4 regions of the Paracoccus sp. S4493 genome follow, and region 3 is predicted to be linked to each of the others. Evidence: riboswitches for the same ligand, from Rfam matches in the RefSeq annotation. Region 3 holds a riboswitch; each other region holds the start of a gene.
The links. Region 3 has a riboswitch for cobalamin ahead of TW83_RS22100 (TonB-dependent receptor plug domain-containing protein). Riboswitches for the same ligand answer to the same signal wherever they lie in the genome.
Positions count from the first base shown of each region.

Region 1: another riboswitch for cobalamin. It lies ahead of TW83_RS09830 (energy-coupling factor ABC transporter permease); the one in region 3 lies ahead of TW83_RS22100 (TonB-dependent receptor plug domain-containing protein).
Region 2: another riboswitch for cobalamin. It lies ahead of TW83_RS09695 (ABC transporter substrate-binding protein); the one in region 3 lies ahead of TW83_RS22100 (TonB-dependent receptor plug domain-containing protein).
Region 4: another riboswitch for cobalamin. It lies ahead of TW83_RS04490 (DUF1636 domain-containing protein); the one in region 3 lies ahead of TW83_RS22100 (TonB-dependent receptor plug domain-containing protein).

Region 1 covers NZ_JXYF01000055.1:17,937-22,142, forward strand. The annotation lists gene TW83_RS19350 (GAF domain-containing protein) at 1-637, shown strand, start outside; gene cobF (precorrin-6A synthase (deacetylating)) at 653-1,393, opposite strand; gene TW83_RS09830 (energy-coupling factor ABC transporter permease) at 1,390-2,055, opposite strand; cobalamin riboswitch at 2,086-2,302, opposite strand; gene TW83_RS09835 (cobyrinate a,c-diamide synthase) at 2,323-3,660, opposite strand; gene cobM (precorrin-4 C(11)-methyltransferase) at 3,657-4,206, opposite strand, start outside.
Region 2 covers NZ_JXYF01000053.1:15,667-19,872, forward strand. The annotation lists gene TW83_RS09680 (TRAP transporter small permease subunit) at 1-319, shown strand, start outside; gene TW83_RS09685 (TRAP transporter large permease subunit) at 319-1,635, shown strand; gene TW83_RS09690 (hypothetical protein) at 1,762-2,016, shown strand; cobalamin riboswitch at 2,252-2,469, shown strand; gene TW83_RS09695 (ABC transporter substrate-binding protein) at 2,607-3,614, shown strand; gene TW83_RS09700 (iron ABC transporter permease) at 3,611-4,206, shown strand, end outside.
Region 3 covers NZ_JXYF01000123.1:23,228-27,433, forward strand. The annotation lists gene bhcA (L-aspartate--glyoxylate aminotransferase BhcA) at 1-281, opposite strand, end outside; gene bhcR (HTH-type transcriptional regulator BhcR) at 479-1,300, shown strand; cobalamin riboswitch at 1,363-1,550, shown strand; gene TW83_RS22100 (TonB-dependent receptor plug domain-containing protein) at 1,683-2,285, shown strand; gene TW83_RS22105 (TonB-dependent receptor) at 2,364-3,575, shown strand; gene TW83_RS14530 (ABC transporter substrate-binding protein) at 3,572-4,206, shown strand, end outside.
Region 4 covers NZ_JXYF01000021.1:33,624-37,829, reverse strand. The annotation lists gene cobN (cobaltochelatase subunit CobN) at 1-310, opposite strand, end outside; gene cobW (cobalamin biosynthesis protein CobW) at 310-1,353, opposite strand; gene TW83_RS04490 (DUF1636 domain-containing protein) at 1,356-1,766, opposite strand; cobalamin riboswitch at 1,861-2,087, opposite strand; gene cobO (cob(I)yrinic acid a,c-diamide adenosyltransferase) at 2,128-2,757, shown strand; gene otsB (trehalose-phosphatase) at 2,859-3,581, shown strand; gene TW83_RS04475 (trehalose-6-phosphate synthase) at 3,591-4,206, shown strand, end outside.

The DNA.
Region 1 (4,206 bases), on a different contig from region 3:
CGCGCCGCTGGTCATCGCGGATGCCCGGATCGATCCGCGGTTCAGCGGGCATCTTGCCATCGGCAGGTTCGGCGTGGTCGCCTATCTGGGCGTGCCGGTCAAGGACGAGACGGGCAGGGCCATCGCCGCCCTCTGCGTGGCCGAAAGCAGGCCGCGGGACTGGACGTCGGCCAATGTCGAGGTGCTGCAGGCCTTTGCGGAAGGTGTCTCGACCCAGATCAAGACGATGGTCCTGTCCGAACGGATGCGGACCGCCATCGGTCAGGAACCGGGCGGCGCCTCGGCCCTGCCACAGCCGACCAGCGCGGTCCTGACCTATCACCATGCCCCCGACGGGACCGAGACGATCGACGCCGCGACCGCGGAGACGCAGCAGATCTGGGGCATCCCGGCCGCCGAATACATGGCGCGGTTCGGCGATGTCTTCGCCTTCTGCATGGTCGAGGATTACCCGCTGGCCCGCGCATCGTTCGGAAACTCTGCCGCCGGAATGATCCCATGGCACCATCGCTGGCGCATTCGTCTGCCTGACGGTCAGGTCAAGTGGCTGGAGGGGCATGGGCTTCCCGCATCCGGTCGGAACGGCGGGCTGACATGGGACTGCACGATCAACGACGCGACCCGCCTGACATCCTGACGTCCCGCGGGCCGGTCACGCTGCATCGTCGCGGGCAAGCAGATAGCAATCCATGATCCAGCCATGCGCCGCCCGGGCGGCGGCGCGCGCCACCTCGATCCGTGGTCCGGCCTCGGTCAAGGGGCCCGCCTCCAGCAGTTGTTCGGGCATGCCCAGATAGGCGCCCCACCAGATCTGCAGGCCCTTCGGGGGCAGCGTCGCAAAGGCGCAGGTGCCGTCCAGCATCACCACGACCCGGTCGGCGTCGCCGGGAAAGCCCGCGTCGCGCAGCCGCCGCCCGGTGGTGATCCGCACCTCGGATCCCAGGGCGTTCAGCGGAATGGCATGGGCCGCGCACAGGGCCTGGATCGCGGTGATTCCCGGGATCACCCGTGCGCGCCAGTCCAGACGCGCGGCAATGCGCAGGCTGCTGTCATAGAGCGACGGGTCGCCCCAGACCAGCATCGCCACCGTCCCGCCCTGCGGCAGCGCCGCCGCGACGGCCCCCGCCCAGGTTTGCGCGATGGCATCATGCCATCGGTCGACGGCCTCCAGATAGGGCAGGTTTGCATCGCGCACCGGCAGGTCGATCTCGGCCACGGCGCCGCCGGGGCGGTGGCGGTCCAGCATCGCGCGGCGCAGATGGGCCAGATCCTCCTTCCCCGCCCCCTTGCGGGGGATCACGACCAGATCGGCCTCCTGCAGGGCGCGGACGCCCTGCAGGGTCAGGTGGTCGGGATGGCCCGTGCCGGCCCCGATCAGCACCAGATCGATCATGCGTAGAGCCGGGGCGTCACCAGCCCGCTGCCGCGCAGGCCGCGCGCCGCCTTGGCGCCCGCCAGCACGGCCAGATCGACCAGCGGCTCGACCACGATGACCAGCAGATAGGCCGCGCCGAAGGACAGGACCCCCGCCGTCGCACCGGCGCCCTGACCATAGAACGCCCAGAACGCGACCCAGGCCACGATGCCCCCCTGATAGGTCGCCGACAGCGCCAGCGCCTGGCCATAGCGCAGGTCCACATAGGCCGTTCCCGGCGCGATCACCCGCCCCGCCACCGCCTGCAGCGCGAACAGCGGCACCAGCAGCGTGGTCACGTTCATCCCGTATTGCGGCAGATCGAACGGCGCGAAGAACAGTCCCTGGATCAGCAGGCCCAGGGCCAGCCCGATCGCCGCCGGCGCCGCGCCCAGGATCAGGAACAGCGTCGATCCCAGGATCAGGTGCACCTCGGACACGCCCACGGGCGCGGTGGGCAGGACCTGGAAGAACACGAAGGTCGCGGCCGTCGCCAGCGCCCCGCGCGCCGCCAGCGACGCCCCGCCCTGCGCGCGCAGGGCCTGGGCCGCCAGCCTCAGCGCGTAAAGCCCGGCCGTGGCGGCCGTGGCATAGCCCAGTATCAGCTTGGCGCCGGTGACGACGCCCTCTTCGATATGCATGTCATCCTCCTGTGGCCGTCCACCCGACGGCATGGGGTTGCCTGACATGGCCGGTTTCCTGGCTTGCGGGTCCGGGCGCGGCGTCGGCCTTCCCGGATCGCTCCAGTGGCATGGGTGACGCGCGCTCTCCGCATACAGTCGCGGGGGCGGCCGGGGCTTCGGGTGCCGCGATTGGGTCCACCCTTCCCCGTTCCCGATGAAGCCCGGCGTTTCACGCCTGACGGGCACCATTCAGACGGTCAGATAGACGGGATCGCAGGGCCTGCGTCAAGTCGCGGCCGGGGCGATCAGGTGAAAGAACGTGCCGGTCACATGCCCGCCCCCGGACATCGTCCGGTGGCTGCCGGTTTCCTCCACCGCGGCGCCGGTCGCGTCGGTCACGCGCGCCAGGGGCGCATCGGGCTGGGACAGGATCGAGGCATAGTGGAATTCATGCCCCCGCAGCGCCGTGCGACCCAGTCCCGGCAGGGCGGTCAGCGGATCGGCGCGGCGGTATCCCAGATGCATCCGGCGCTTGGCATAGCTGGTCTCCAGCCCCAGCAGCCCCAACATCGGGTGCCGTTTTCCATCGGCATCCACCAGACCGGCCCCAAGCGCCATGTATCCCCCGCATTCCCCATGCACCGGCCGCGTCGCGGCAAAGCGGTGCATGGCCGTGCGGAACCCGGCGCAGGCAGCCAGTCGGGGCGCGTGCAACTCCGGGTAGCCGCCCGGCAGCCAGCAGCAGTCGGCGCTGTCATCTGGCCCCTCATCCGCCAGCGGAGAGAAGGGCAGGATCGTGGCCCCCGCCCGCCGCCACGCCTCCAGCACATGCGGATAGACGAAGCTGAAGGCCGCATCGCGGGCCAGCGCGATCCGCCCGCCGGGGGGCGTCAGCGGTCGGGGTGCGGGCGCCTCGGGCAGGGCGCGATGGGCGGCGGCTGCGATGATCGCCTCCAGGTCGCAATGCGCCGCGATAAAATCGCCCGCATGGTCCAGGATCGCTTGCAGGCCCGCCGTCTCCTCGGCCTGGATCAGGCCCAGATGGCGCTCGGGCAGGGTGATGTTGCCCTGCCGCGGCAGGCTGCCCAGCACGCGGATGCCGGCCTGATCCATCCCCTCGCGGATCAGCCGGTCATGGCGCGGCGAGGCCACGCGGTTCAGCACCACCCCCGCAAAGGGCAGATCGGGGCGCAGCGTGGCAAAGCCCCGCGCCGTGGCCGCCGCCGATTGCGCCTGCCCGCTGACATCCAGGATCAGCACCACCGGCCAGCCCATCATCTGGGCGATCTCGGCGCTGGAGCCGATGCCGGTTTCCCCCTTCGTCGCGACCCCGTCGAACAGGCCCATCGACCCCTCGGCCAGGACCAGATCGGCGGGCGGCTGGCCGGTCGCATGGGCGATCAGCCGCCCCGGCTCCATCGCCCAGGCATCCAGGTTGAAGCTGGCCCGCCCCGAGGCCGCCAGGTGGAACCCCGGATCGATGTAATCCGGCCCCGACTTGAAGGGCTGCACCACCAGCCCGCGCCTGCGCAAGGCGGTCAACAGGCCCAGCATCAGCATCGTCTTGCCGGTCCCCGATGCGGGGGCCGAGATCATCAGGCCCGGCGTCAGGGGGCGCGTCATTCCGGAAACCTCGGAGCGTTGCCCACGGGGCGATAGCGGCGGTCGTAATCGGTGGCGTAAAGACGGCTGTCTTCGAACCCCTCGCCCGCCAGCGCGGGCCCGACCAGGATCAGCGCGGTCCGGTCGATGCCCTGCGCGTCCACGGTGGCCAGCGTCGCGCGGATCACCCGCTGGTCCGGCCAGCTGGCTCGCCAGACCACCGCCACCGGGCAGTTGGGGCCGTAATGCGGGGTCAGATCGGCCACCACCCGGTCCAGCGCGTGGATCGACAGGTGGATCGCCAGCGTCGCCCCGGTCGTGGCAAAGGCCGCCAGCGACTCGCCCTCGGGCATGGTCGAGGCGCGCCCCGGCGTGCGGGTCAGCACCACGGATTGCGCAAGGCCCGGCAGGGTCAGTTCGGTGTGCAGCGCGGCGGCGGCGGCGGCAAAGCTGGGCACGCCCGGCGTCACGTCGAAGGGGATGTCCAGCGTCCGCAACCGGCGGATCTGTTCCCCCATCGCGGACCAGACCGACAGATCGCCCGAATGCAGCCGCGCCACGTCCTGG
Region 2 (4,206 bases), on a different contig from region 3:
CACCGCGCGCGACCGGCACATCCGGGTCGTCCTGGTCTATGACCTGCTGCCGCCCGCCGCGCGGCGCGTGGCCGACATCCTCATCTCGGCGATCTGCGGCCTGTCCTCGGGCGCCTTCGCCTGGGCGGCCTGGCAGATGGTCAAGCGGTCCGCCTGGCGCCCCGACGGCAGCTTTCACCTCGAGACCTCGGGTTCGGCCTGGAACCCGGCCTATCCGGGCGTGCTCAAGGTGCTGCTGATGGTGGCGCTGGCGATCATGGCCCTGCAATTCGCCATCCTGACCGTCAACTATGCCCGCGGGCACAAGGGAGCCCGCTGATGGAGATCTTCGGTTCGCTGCAATCCCTGGGGATCGAGGCCGGGACGGGCCTTCTGTTCGCGCTGCTGCTGCTTTTGCTGCTGACGGGCATCCCGCTGGCCTTCGTCACGCTGCTGGTCACGCTGATCTTCGCGCTGGGATGGTTCGGCCCGAACGTGGTGCCGCTGATCACCAGCCGCGTCTATACCTTCGTGTCCAGCTTCGTCTTCGTGTCGGTGCCGATGTTCGTGCTGATGGCCGCGATCCTGGACCGCAGCGGCATCGCCCGCGACCTGTTCGAGGCGATGCGCCTGGTCGGCGGCCGCATCCGCGGCGGCGTGGCGGTCCAGACGATCTTCGTGGCCGTCATCCTGGCCGCCATGTCCGGCATCATCGGCGGAGAGGTCGTGCTGCTGGGCCTGATCGCGCTGCCCCAGATGCTGGCCCAGGGCTATGACCGCAAGCTGGCCATCGGGGTCGTCTGCGCGGGCGGCAGCCTGGGGACCATGGTGCCGCCCTCGATCGTGCTGATTATCTATGGCCTGACCGCGAACGTCTCGATCGGCGACCTGTTCACGGCCGCCTTCGTGCCGGGCTTCATGCTGGCGCTGCTCTATGTGGCCTATGTACTGATCCGTGCCTGGCTGACGCCGGGCGACGTGCCCCCGGCCGTCACCGCCCGCGTCCCGCGGGACGAAAAGCTGCGCCTGCTCAAGGGCCTGTTCCTGCCGATCCTGGTCGTGATTATGGTGCTGGGCTCCATCTATGGCGGCATCGCATCCGTGACCGAGGCCAGCGCCGTGGGCGTGGCGGGCGTGCTGATCTCGACCGTGATCCGCGGCGAATTTACCTGGGGCCTGCTGCGCGGCGCGGCCATGCAGACGCTGCAGACGGTCGGCATGATCGTCTGGATCGGCATCGGCGCATCCGCCCTGGTGGGCGTCTTCAACCTGATGGGCGGCATCAACTTCGTGTCGGAACTGATAACCGGCATCAGCGACAACCCGACGATCATCATCCTGTTCATGATGGCGATCCTGTTCGTGCTGGGCATGTTCCTGGACTGGGTCGGCATCGCGCTGCTGACAATGCCGATCTTCGTGCCGATCATTGTCAGCCTGGGATACGACCCCGTCTGGTTCGGCGTGCTGTTCGCGATGAACATGCAGGTCAGCTTCCTGTCGCCGCCCTTCGGGCCCGCCGCCTTCTACCTGAAGTCGGTGACCCCGCCGGACATCTCGCTGGGAGAGATCTTCCGCGCCCTGCTGCCCTTCATCGGGCTGCAGATCCTGGCGGTGGGCCTGCTGATCCTGTTCCCGGCCCTGGCGATCTACTGATCGCCTACCGTGGATTGGGGGGGCATGCCGGATGCGGCGTGCCCCCTTTTCGTTCGGGGACGGGAATGTTGCACCGGCAGGCGGATTGACGGACAATCGGGATCCGTCACCCAAGGCTGACCCACCATGCACGACCCCAAACCCGTCCCCCGCCCGGACCTGTTCACGAACAAGGACCATGACGCCTGGCTGGAGCAGTTCCTGTTCCTGCGTTACACCCTGCACATGCCGGCCGAACGCATCGCCCAGATCGACTATGGCCTTGATCCCGACCATCCCGACGCCCCGATCGCAGGCCTGTTCTGGGGCAGTCAGATCGAGCGGGACTATCCCCGGCTGGACCTTCGCCACCTGTGGCAAAAGAGGCCCGGCCAGGTTTGAAGCCCTGCGGTGTCAGGCGCCCCATCGCCCGGCGGTCTGACGCCCTTCATCCATGCTGGGCAGGAAGGACTGCGACCAACTACTTCCTTCGCAGGGCGCCCGCGCGTTCGACCTGCGGCGCACCGGTCGCCGGGGTCAGGCTGGCATAAGCCGTAGGTGTCGCAGTGCGTCGGCCGTGGTGGCCGGGTCGGCTGCGGGCTGCTTGCCGCGGCGGTTGACTTTGTCCCCACCCGGCGGCATTTCCGTCCGTGATGGTTCCCGTGCCGGCCAAGGCCCCGGCAGGGTGAAAAGGGAACGTGGTGAGGTGTAGCCATCAGGCGCCGAATCCGCGACTGCCCCCGCAACTGTAAGCGGTAGCCGACCCCATGATGCCACTGGCGCCCCCTGCGCCGGGAAGGCGGGGAAGGCCGCGATCCGCAAGTCAGGAGACCTGCCATCATGACTTGAACCAACCCGGGCGGGGTGCCCCGGAGAAAGACCGCATGCGCCGATCCACGGCCTTCGTCCGACGCGACCGCGAAGGCGGGTGGGACCCCGGTGACGCCGCTGCGCCTTTTTCAGCCCCGTCCTTCGTTTCATGAAGGACGACCATGACGACCAGAATCTTCCTGACGACCGCGGTGGCGCTGGGCCTGGGCCAGGCGGCCCTTGCCGCGCCGACCGACTATCCGCTGGTGATCGACAATTGCGGGCACCGGGTGACCATCCCCGCGCGTCCCGACAACGTCGTGTCGATCGGCCAGTCCACGACCGAGATCCTGTATGCGCTGGGCCAGGCGGACCGGATGGCCGGGACCGCGCTGTGGTTCACCCCGGTGCTGCCCGCCTTTGCGGAGGATGACGCCACGGTGGACCGCATCAGCGACGACACGCCCAGTTTTGAATCGGTGGTGAACCGGCGCCCCGGCTTCGTGCCGACGATGTTCGCCTGGATGATCGGGGACCAAGGGGCGGTCGGCACGCGCCGACAGTTCGCCGATCTGGGCATTCCGGCCTATGTCATGCCCACGGACTGCCAAGGCAAGGACAACAGCGTGGGCGCCGACGGCACCCGCCTTGCGCCCTTCGACATCGCGACGCTGTGGGACGGCATCGACCAGATCGCGCGGGTCATGGACGCGCAGGACGCGGGCCGTGCGCTGATCGCCGACCTGCAGGCCCGAGAGGCGGCGGTCGTGGAGCGCGCGCGGGCGATGGACCTGCCGGATGCGTCCGCGGCGGTCTGGTTCTCCTCGGCCGATCTGGCGCTGGACCCCTACATGGCGGGCGGGATGGGCGTCCCGGCCTGGATGATGGACCGCCTTGGCCTGCGCAATGTCGTGACCTCGGACGAGGAATGGCCCGCCGTGGGGTGGGAGACGATCGCCCGTGCCGACCCCTCGGTGCTGGTGATCGCGCGCATGGACCGCCGCCGCTTTCCCGCCGACGATGTCGAGGCAAAGCTGCGCTTTCTGAAGACGGACCCGGTCACGCGCCGGATGACCGCCGTACGCCGGGATCGTATCGTCATCCTGGACGCCGAGGCGCTGCATCCCGGCATCCGCATGATCGACGGGCTGGAGGCCTTGGCGGCGGGCATGGACGGGCTGTCCGAATGACCGCCGATGTCGGGGTGCCGACCGCCCGCCGCCCCTTGGCCCCGGTCTGGCTGTGGGTGTCGCTGCTGATCGTGGCGGCCCCCCTGGCCGGCACCGCCCTGGGAGAAACGCCGATCCCCCTCTCGACCGTCTGGCAGGCGCTGGCCAACCAGATGCTGGGTGCGGGCTATCCGCTGGACCCGATCGATCAGGGTATCGTCTGGGCTTATCGCCTGCCGCGCGCGCTGGTGGCAGGGGCCTGCGGGGCGGGGCTGGCGATCTCGGGTCTGGTCCTGCAGACGCTGTTGCGCAACGCACTGGCCGACCCCTATCTGCTGGGCATCTCGGCGGGGGCGTCTACGGGGGCCGTGACGGTCGCGGTGGCGGGGATCGGCGCGGGGTTCGTGCCGATGTCGGCGGGCGCGATGCTGGGCGCGATCGCGGCCTTTGCGTTGGTGGTGGGGTTGGCGCGCCTGTCGGGCGGCGGTCCGGGGGCGCGGGGTGCCGCGCAGATCGTGCTGGCAGGCATCGCCGGGTCGCAGCTGTTCAACGCCCTGACCAGCTTCATCATCGCGCGGTCGGCCAGCGCGGAACAGGCGCGCGGCATCATGTT
Region 3 (4,206 bases):
CAGCGGTGGCTGAACATGCCGTTGCGCGTGGCCAGAACCGCGTCGCCCGCCGACAGCGTGTTGGTGATCGCCGTCTCCCACCCGCCGGTGCCGGTGGAGGGGAACACGAAGACCTGCGCCTGCGTCGATTTCAGGACCTTTTTGACCCCCTCCAGCGCGGGATGCAGGATCTTTCCGAACATCGGGCTGCGATGGTCGATTGTGGGCATGTCGACGGCCTTGCGAAGCACCTCGGGGATGTTCGTCGGGCCGGGAATGAAGATCGGGTTCTGGGTGCTCACGGTCGGCTTCTCCTTGATGCGACAAGGTGTAGCACGGGTCCGCAAACCAGTAAATTTTTTTGAAATCGTTTTTCGGAAATCTGGTTTAATGCAGGTTTCGCAGCGAAATCATGGGCGCGTGATTTTTTCATTGCCGGAAAACGGCTTTCATGAAATTATTTTTTTGTGGTGTTACAGACGGAAGGGGCGTGATTCCGATGCAGCAGCCGGTGCGCAAGCGGGGACGGCCAAAAGGTGGCAAGGCTGATCAGCCCGCCGCCAGCATCCAGGCCCTGGACCGCGGGCTGGACGTGCTGGAGGCCCTGGCCGCACATGAGGGGATCACCCTGACCGGGCTGTCCACGCATCTGGACCAGTCGCCCGCCACCATGCACCGCGTCCTGGCCACCCTGGAACACCGTCGCTATGTCGAGAACAATCCCGACCGGCAGGAGTGGTTCATCGGCCCCGAGGCGTTCCGCCTTGGTTCGGCCTTCCTGCGCCGCACCAACATCGTCGAACGCAGCCGTGCAGTGATGCGCGACCTGATGGCCCTGACCGGAGAGACGGCCAACCTGGGCATCGAACGCGACGGCGACGTGCTGTTTGTCAGCCAGGGCGAGACGCATCAGACGATCCGCGCGTTTTTCCCGCCCGGCACCCGGTCTCCGCTGCACGCATCGGGAATCGGCAAGGCGCTGCTGGCGGCGTTCGATCAGACGCGGCTGGCGGTGTTCCTGCGCGACGCGACCTTCACCCGGTTTACGGACAAGACCATCGCCGACGCGGACGCGCTGCAGGCAGACATCGCCCTGATCCGCCATCGCGGCTTTGCCTTTGACGACGAGGAGCGCACCTTGGGGATGCGCTGTGTCGCGGCCTCCATCGTTAACAGCTATGGCGAGGCGGTGGCCGGGGTGTCGGTGTCGGGCCCCACGAACCGCATGACCGATGCCGCCGTCGACCGCATCGGCGGCATGGTCGCCACCGCGGCGGAACGGATTTCGGCCGGTCTGGGATCGGGCCGGGGCGGGCGGTGACCGCCTTTTGCCGGGCGTGGAACGGGTGGGCGAATCCCGTTGACAGCTCCGGGGCCTCTGCGCCACAAGGGCGCCGCTACGGTTCCGGCCTGCATGCCGGATCAAAAGGGAACGCCGGTGCCAATCCGGGGCTGCCCCCGCAACTGTAAGCGGAGAGCGATGGCCGATCATGCCACTGGAGCGATCCGGGAAGGCCGGCCAAGGCATCGACCCGCAAGCCAGGAGACCTGCCGCAGCACTCACCCATTTCCGGCGCGGGGCGTGCCAGGAAAGCGGCTGATCCGCAGTGGTGACAGTCACCGTCCTGCCGCGACCCACCGGGTCCGTGTGCCGGACATTTCTGTTTGCCGCAGGCCGTGCCTGCCTTGAAAGGTCCGTGCCGATGCGCCGTCCGATCTGTCTTCTGGCGACGCTTGTCGCCCTTCCCGTGACCGCCGCCGCGCAAGGTGCGGCACCAGGGGAACCCATCCTGCTGGACGAGATCGTGCTGACCGCCGGCATCACGCCCGTGGCCCAGGACGGCTATGCCCGCGCCCACACCGTCCTGACCGCGACCGAGATCGAGGATCGCGGCATCGCCACCGTCCAGGACGCCCTGCGCGCGCTACCCGGCGTGTCGGTCAGCGGCAGCGGCGCCAGCATCGCACAGGTCCGCATCCGCGGCGCCGAGGCGAACCACACCCTGATCCTGATCGACGGCATCGAGGCGGCGGGGGGCGAGGACGAATACGTGCTGACCGGGCTGGAGACCACCGACATCGACCGGATCGAGGTGCTGCGCGGGCCGCAATCGGTGTTCTATGGATCGAACGCGTCGGCGGGGGTGATCAACATCATCACGCGCGACGCGCCCCAGGGCCTGTCCTATGGCGGCTCGGTCGAGGCCGGGAACGGCGGGGCGGCGTCGGTCCATGTCAGCCGTCGCGGGGAGCGGGGCGGGCTGCGGCTGTCGCTGTCGGCGCGCGACGATCTGGGCTATGACTAGTCGGGCGATGGCGGCGGCAAGGACGGGATCAACCGCAAGACCGCCGTCCTGTCCGGCGACGTCCTGGCCACCGACGATTTGCGCCTTGGGGTGGCGCTGCGCCAGTCCACCGAGGATTACGGCTTTGACGCCGAGAACTTTGCCGCGACCGATGCCGAAAGCTATCTGGTCGATGCCGACCTGTTCGGCCGCCGCGACGAGTTTCAGGGCGGGGTCTGGGCGGAACATACCGCGTTGGACGGCCGCCTGGTCCAGCGCCTGGACTATCAGCACAGCATCACCCGGCAGAGCCAGGACAACAGCCCGTTCCGGCGCGGCCAGACCGAAAAGCTGAAATACCGCGCCAGCCTGGGGTTGGACGGGTCGGCCGCCGATGCCTCGCAGCTGCTGAACCTCTTGGCGGAACATCAGCGCGACAGCAACTCGACTGCGCCGGGGCAGTCCCGGGAGATGTCGTCGGTCGCGCTGGAATACCGCGCGATGCTGGCCAGCGGACTGGATGTCCAGGCCGGGCTGCGCCACGACGCGAACCGCGTCTTTGCCGATTTCACCAGCTGGAACCTGGGCCTGTCTTGGCAGATGCCCGACCGTCCGTTCCGCCTGCACGCATCCGCCGGGACGGGGCTGGTGAACCCGTCCTATTTCGAGCTGTATGCCGATGCCGGCTTCTTCGGCACCGTCTATCAGGGCAATCCCGACCTGCGCCCGGAAAAGAACAGCGGCTTTGACCTGGGGGTCGAGGCGCAGCTGCCGGACGGTCGCGGGACCATCGACGTCACCTATTTCAACGAGACGCTGGAGGACGAGATCACCGACTATCTTGTCGGCATTGAGGATGGCGTGGCGTTCTATTCCTATCGCAACCAGTCCGGCGAAAGCCCCCGCCAAGGGGTCGAGGTCGCGGCCCGCATTCTGGCGACAGACAGTCTGACCCTGGGGGCCAGCTATACCTATCTGGACGCGGAAAATCCCGATGGCAGCGTCAAGACCCGTCGCCCCCGGCACGAGGCCGGCCTGAGCGCGACACTGTCGGTCCTGGACGGGCGCGGGTCGGTCACGGGCGATCTGCGCCATGTGGCGGGCACCTTCGACACCCAGTTCTGGGGCGGGTTCGAGACGCGCGAACTGCCGTCCTATACCGTGGTCAACCTTGCCGCGGGCTATGACCTGACGCCGAACGTGCGGGCAACGGCGCGGGTGGTGAACCTGTTCGACCGCGACTATTCGGATGTCTGGGGCTTTGCGAACCAGTGGCGGACCGGCACCATCGGCCTGCAGGCGCGCTGGTGATCCGCGGGCTGATCGGGCTGGCGCTGATGGCCGCCCCCGCATGGGCCGATGCGCCCGTGCGGGTGGTGTCGATCAACCTGTGCACCGATCAGCTGGCGATACTGGTGGCGGCGCCGGGACAATTGGCCTCGGTCAGCTATCTGGCGCAGGACCCGGTCTCTTCGGCCATGGCGCGCGAGGCCGAGGCCTATCCCACCAACCGCGGCCAGGCCGAGGATATCCTGGCCCTGCAGCCCGATCTGGTGCTGGCGGGCACCTATTCCTCTCCGGCGACGCTGGACATGCTGGACAGGCTGGGCCTGCGCGTAGCGACCTTCGACATGGGGACGGACCTGGACAGCATCCGCACCAACCTGCGCCTGATGGGCGACGTGCTGGGCCGACGGGACCGCGCCGACCGGATCGTGGCGCAGTTCGACCGCGACCTGGCGGCACTGCAGGCGGACCCGCGCCCCGACCGTCGGGCGGCGCTGTATGGGGCGAACGGCTACAGCGCGGGTCAGGACAGCCTGGCCGGGGCGATCCTGGCGGCGGCGGGCCTGACGAACGTTGCGACGGAACTGGGCCTGTCGCAGGGAGGCTTCGTGCCGCTGGAGGATCTGGTGATGGCCGATCCCGACCTGATCGTGAC
Region 4 (4,206 bases), on a different contig from region 3:
CCAGGTCCTGGACCGATGCCAGGCCATAGGGCCAATAGGCCTCGCCGCCGATCAACCGGATCAGGATGCCGCGCGCGCCCGACAGGGTGTTCTCGACATAGGTGTCGACCGAGACCGGGTGCCGCAGTGCCACCAGGTTGCACAGCCGCGTGGGCGGAAGCCCCCCCGCCGCGCGCCGCCAGCCTTCCGCAAAGGCCCCCAGGTCGCTGTCCGAAAAGGACAGGACCACCAGATCGCCGGGCGTCTGCCCGGGATCATAGGGGGCGTCGGACTGTTCAAGCCCGACCTGTTCGCGGAAGATGACATGCATCAGGCGGGGACACCCTCCAGCACGGCGCGGATCGCGTCCGGGTTCACGTCGTCGTGCTCCGCGATCACCACCAGGCGCGACCGACGCGGGGTCTGGCCCCAGGGGCGGTCGTACTGATGGCGCACCCGCGCGCCCACGGCCTGCAACAGAAGGCGCATGGGCTTGCCCGCGACGGCGACATGGCCCTTGACGCGCAGCACGTTCTGCTCGGCGGCCAGACGGGCGATGCGGGCGGCCAGATCGGCCGGGTCGGTAATCTCGGGCAGGTCGATGACGACGGTGTCGAAATCCTCATGCTCGTGGTCGTCGGCGCCGTCATGATGGCTGGGGCGGGCGTCCAGGTCGTCCTCGGCGGCCTTGCCCAGACCCAGGATCAGGCGCGGATCGACCGCGCCCTCGGTCACGGTCAGGATGGGCAGGGGGCGGGGCAACTCGGCCTCGATCGCGGCGCGGGCGGCGGCGACGCCTTCCGGTCCGGCCAGATCGGCCTTGGTCAGCAGGATCACGTCGGCGCAGGCGATCTGATCCTCGAAGACCTCGGACAGGGGCGTCTCGTGGTCCAGGCCGGGGTCGGCGGCGCGCTGCGCGTCCACCGCCGCCACGTCCGGGGCAAAGCGGCCGGCCGCCACGGCCTCGGCGTCGGCCAGGGCGATCACGCCGTCCACGGTGATGCGCGAGCGGATGGCGGGCCAGTCGAAGGCCTTGAGCAGGGGCTTGGGCAGCGCCAGCCCGGACGTCTCGATCAGGATGTGGTCCGGGCGGGCGGGAAGCGCCATCAGCGCCTCCAGCGTGGGGATGAAGTCGTCGGCGACGGTGCAGCAGATGCAGCCGTTCGACAGCTCGACGATATTCTCGGCCGGGCAGGCGGCGTCGGCGCAACCCTTGAGGATGTCTCCATCGACACCCATCGTGCCGAATTCGTTCACGATCACCGCAAGGCGCAGCCCCTGGGGGTTGGCCATCAGATGGCGCACCAGGGTCGTCTTGCCCGACCCCAGAAAGCCGGTGATCACGGTGACGGGGGTCTTGATAAGGTCGATCATGGTCACTCCTGCGACAGGGTATGCGGGGGGATGCGGGCAAGGCTCTGCTTGCGGAAGACGGCGGGGCGTTCGCGCCACGGCACGATGCCGTCGGCGGTCCCGGCATAGGCGCGCGCGCCCGACAGGATGTCGGCGGCGTCGTCCAGCGTCAGGCGGCCATAGACATAGGACCACTTGCCCGGCGCGGACAGCGCGACGGAACAGCCCTGCGAACAGGCGGAAAGGCATTCGACGGGGCGGATCTCGACACCGTCTGGGGCGGTGCGGGACAGAAGGTCGTGCAGCCGGGCGCCAAGGCGCGGCGCGTCCGGGCCAAGGGCATCCGTCCTTGCGGCATCGGTCCCTGCGGCATCGGGAACCGGGTCGGGCACGGTGCCGCGACAGGTGGTGCAGACATGCAGAACGGCGCGCATCGCGGCCCCTTCCTTGTTGCGGCAAGGGGCGTCCGAGAGGAGGCGGCACGGGGCATCCGGCCATCACCTGCCGGTCGCGAAACACCCCGTTCGCCCGTCATCGTCAGGTGCTGGCAGGTCTCCCGGCTTGCGGATTCAGGGGCGGATGCCCCGACGGTCGTCCCACCTTCCCAGCCCCAATCGGGGCCAGTGGATCGGGCGACCTCTCCGGTCACGGTCGCGGGGGCGGCTGCGCTTGGGGTCGCGGGTCTGGTGACCCGGGGCCTTGTCGCATTCCCTCTTCGCCTGTCATAGACAGGAACCAACACGCCCTCACCCAAACCCCCGCACCCGCCGTTTGTCAACCGCAAGGAGCGACCCGATGACGCAGACCGACCCGATTTCCGCCGAGGACCAGGACCGCCACGCCGCCAAGATGGCCAGGAAAAAGGCCGCCCGCGACCGCATGATGGAGACCAAGACCGGCGAAAAGGGCCTGATCATCGTCCATACCGGGCCGGGCAAGGGCAAGTCGTCATCGGGGTTCGGCATGATCATGCGCTCCATCGCGCACGGGATGCCCTGCGCCGTTGTGCAGTTCATCAAGGGCGCGTGGGACACGGGCGAACGCACGCTGCTGACCACGCATTTCACCGACATCTGCCAGTTCCACGCCATGGGCGAGGGCTTTACCTGGGAGACGCAGGACAAGTCCCGCGACATCGCCATGGCGCAGGCCGGATGGGCACGTGCGCAGGACCTGATCCGTGACCCGGCCATCCGCATGGTCCTGTTGGACGAGATCAACATCGCGCTGCGCTATGGTTATCTGGACGCGGCCGATGTGGTGGCCTTTCTGCAGGCGGAAAAGCCCGCCATGACCCATGTGGTGCTGACCGGGCGCGGCGCCCCCGACGCGCTGATCGAGGCCGCCGACCTGGTGACCGAGATGACCCAGATCAAGCATCCGTTCCGGTCTGGGATCAAGGCGCAGGCCGGGGTCGAATACTGACACCCGCCGGTTGGCGGTCAAAAAACCTCACGCGGCGGTGAACCCTCGGGGGGAGTCACGGGTTCCCTCTGGTATATCCCAATCGCCGGAGCCCGCCTGACGTGACCCCACCCCCGCTTGCCCCCGATGCCGCCCTGTTCCTGGATTTCGACGGCTGCCTGGTCGACATCGCCCCCCGGCCCGATGCGGTCGTTGTCACGCAGGCGCTGCGCGACCGGCTGGCGGCGCTGTACCGGCGGCAGGGGGGTGCGGTGGCGCTGATCTCGGGGCGCGACGTGGCCGACCTGCGCGGACATGTGGACGGGTTCGAGGGCATCGTGGCGGGCAGCCACGGCGCCGAACTGTCGCTGTGCCCCGGCCGCATCCAGACCCTGCACCGGGTCGATTTCGACGCGGGCCCCCTTCATGCCGCGGCCCATGCCGCCGCCGCGCCCCATCCCGCCCTGCTGGTTGAGGAAAAGCCCCACGGCGTCGCACTGCATTATCGGGACGCCCCCGATCTGCGCACCTTTGTCGAGGGGGTGATGCAGGATCTGGCCGACCGGAACCCGCATCTGGTGCTGCAGCCCGCCAAGATGGCGGTCGAGCTGCGCCCCGGTGGCGTCGGCAAGGACAGCGCGCTGGCGCATCTGATGACGCTTGAGCCCTTCGCCGGGCGCGTGCCGGTCTTTGCGGGCGACGATACCACCGACGAACCCGCCATGGCCGAGGCGCAGGCCCGCGGCGGCTTTGCCATCAAGATCGGCGACGGTCCCACCGCCGCGCATCACCGATTGTCCGACCCTGCCGCGCTGGCCGCCTGGCTTGACGCATCGCTGAACTGAGGAATGCCCATGTCCACCGAACCGCGCCTGATCGTCGTCTCGAACCGCCTGCCGCTGGGGGACGACCCCTCGGGGGGGCTGGTGGTGGCGCTGGAGGATGCGCTGCGCAGTTCCGGCGGGGTGTGGGTGGGTTTCTCGGGCGAGGTGACGGACGATCCCGCGCCCGACCTGCAGGACCATCCGGGCGCGGCGTTCCAGCGGCTGTCCTTTGACCTGACCCCGCAAGAGCATGACGAATACTATCTGGGCTATTCCAACTCCATCCTGTGGCCGCTGTGTCATGGGCGCCCCAACCTGATGCGCATCAGGCCCGAATACCTGGATGGATATGCACGGGTGAACCAGCGCATCGCGCGGATGCTGCTGCCGGTCCTGCGCCCCGATGACCGGATCTGGGTGCAGGATTATCACCTGTTCCCGCTGGCCGCCGAACTGCGCGCCCTGGGGGTGGAAAACCCGATCGGCCATTTCCTGCACATTCCGTTTCCGGGTCCGGCCGATTGCGCGGCCCTGCCCAACCCCGCGCAGCTGTTCGATTGGCTGTCCCATTACGATCTGCTGGGGTTCCAGGCCGAACGCGACCTTGGCGCCTTTGCCGAAAGCGCGCGCCAGCTGGCGGACGGCG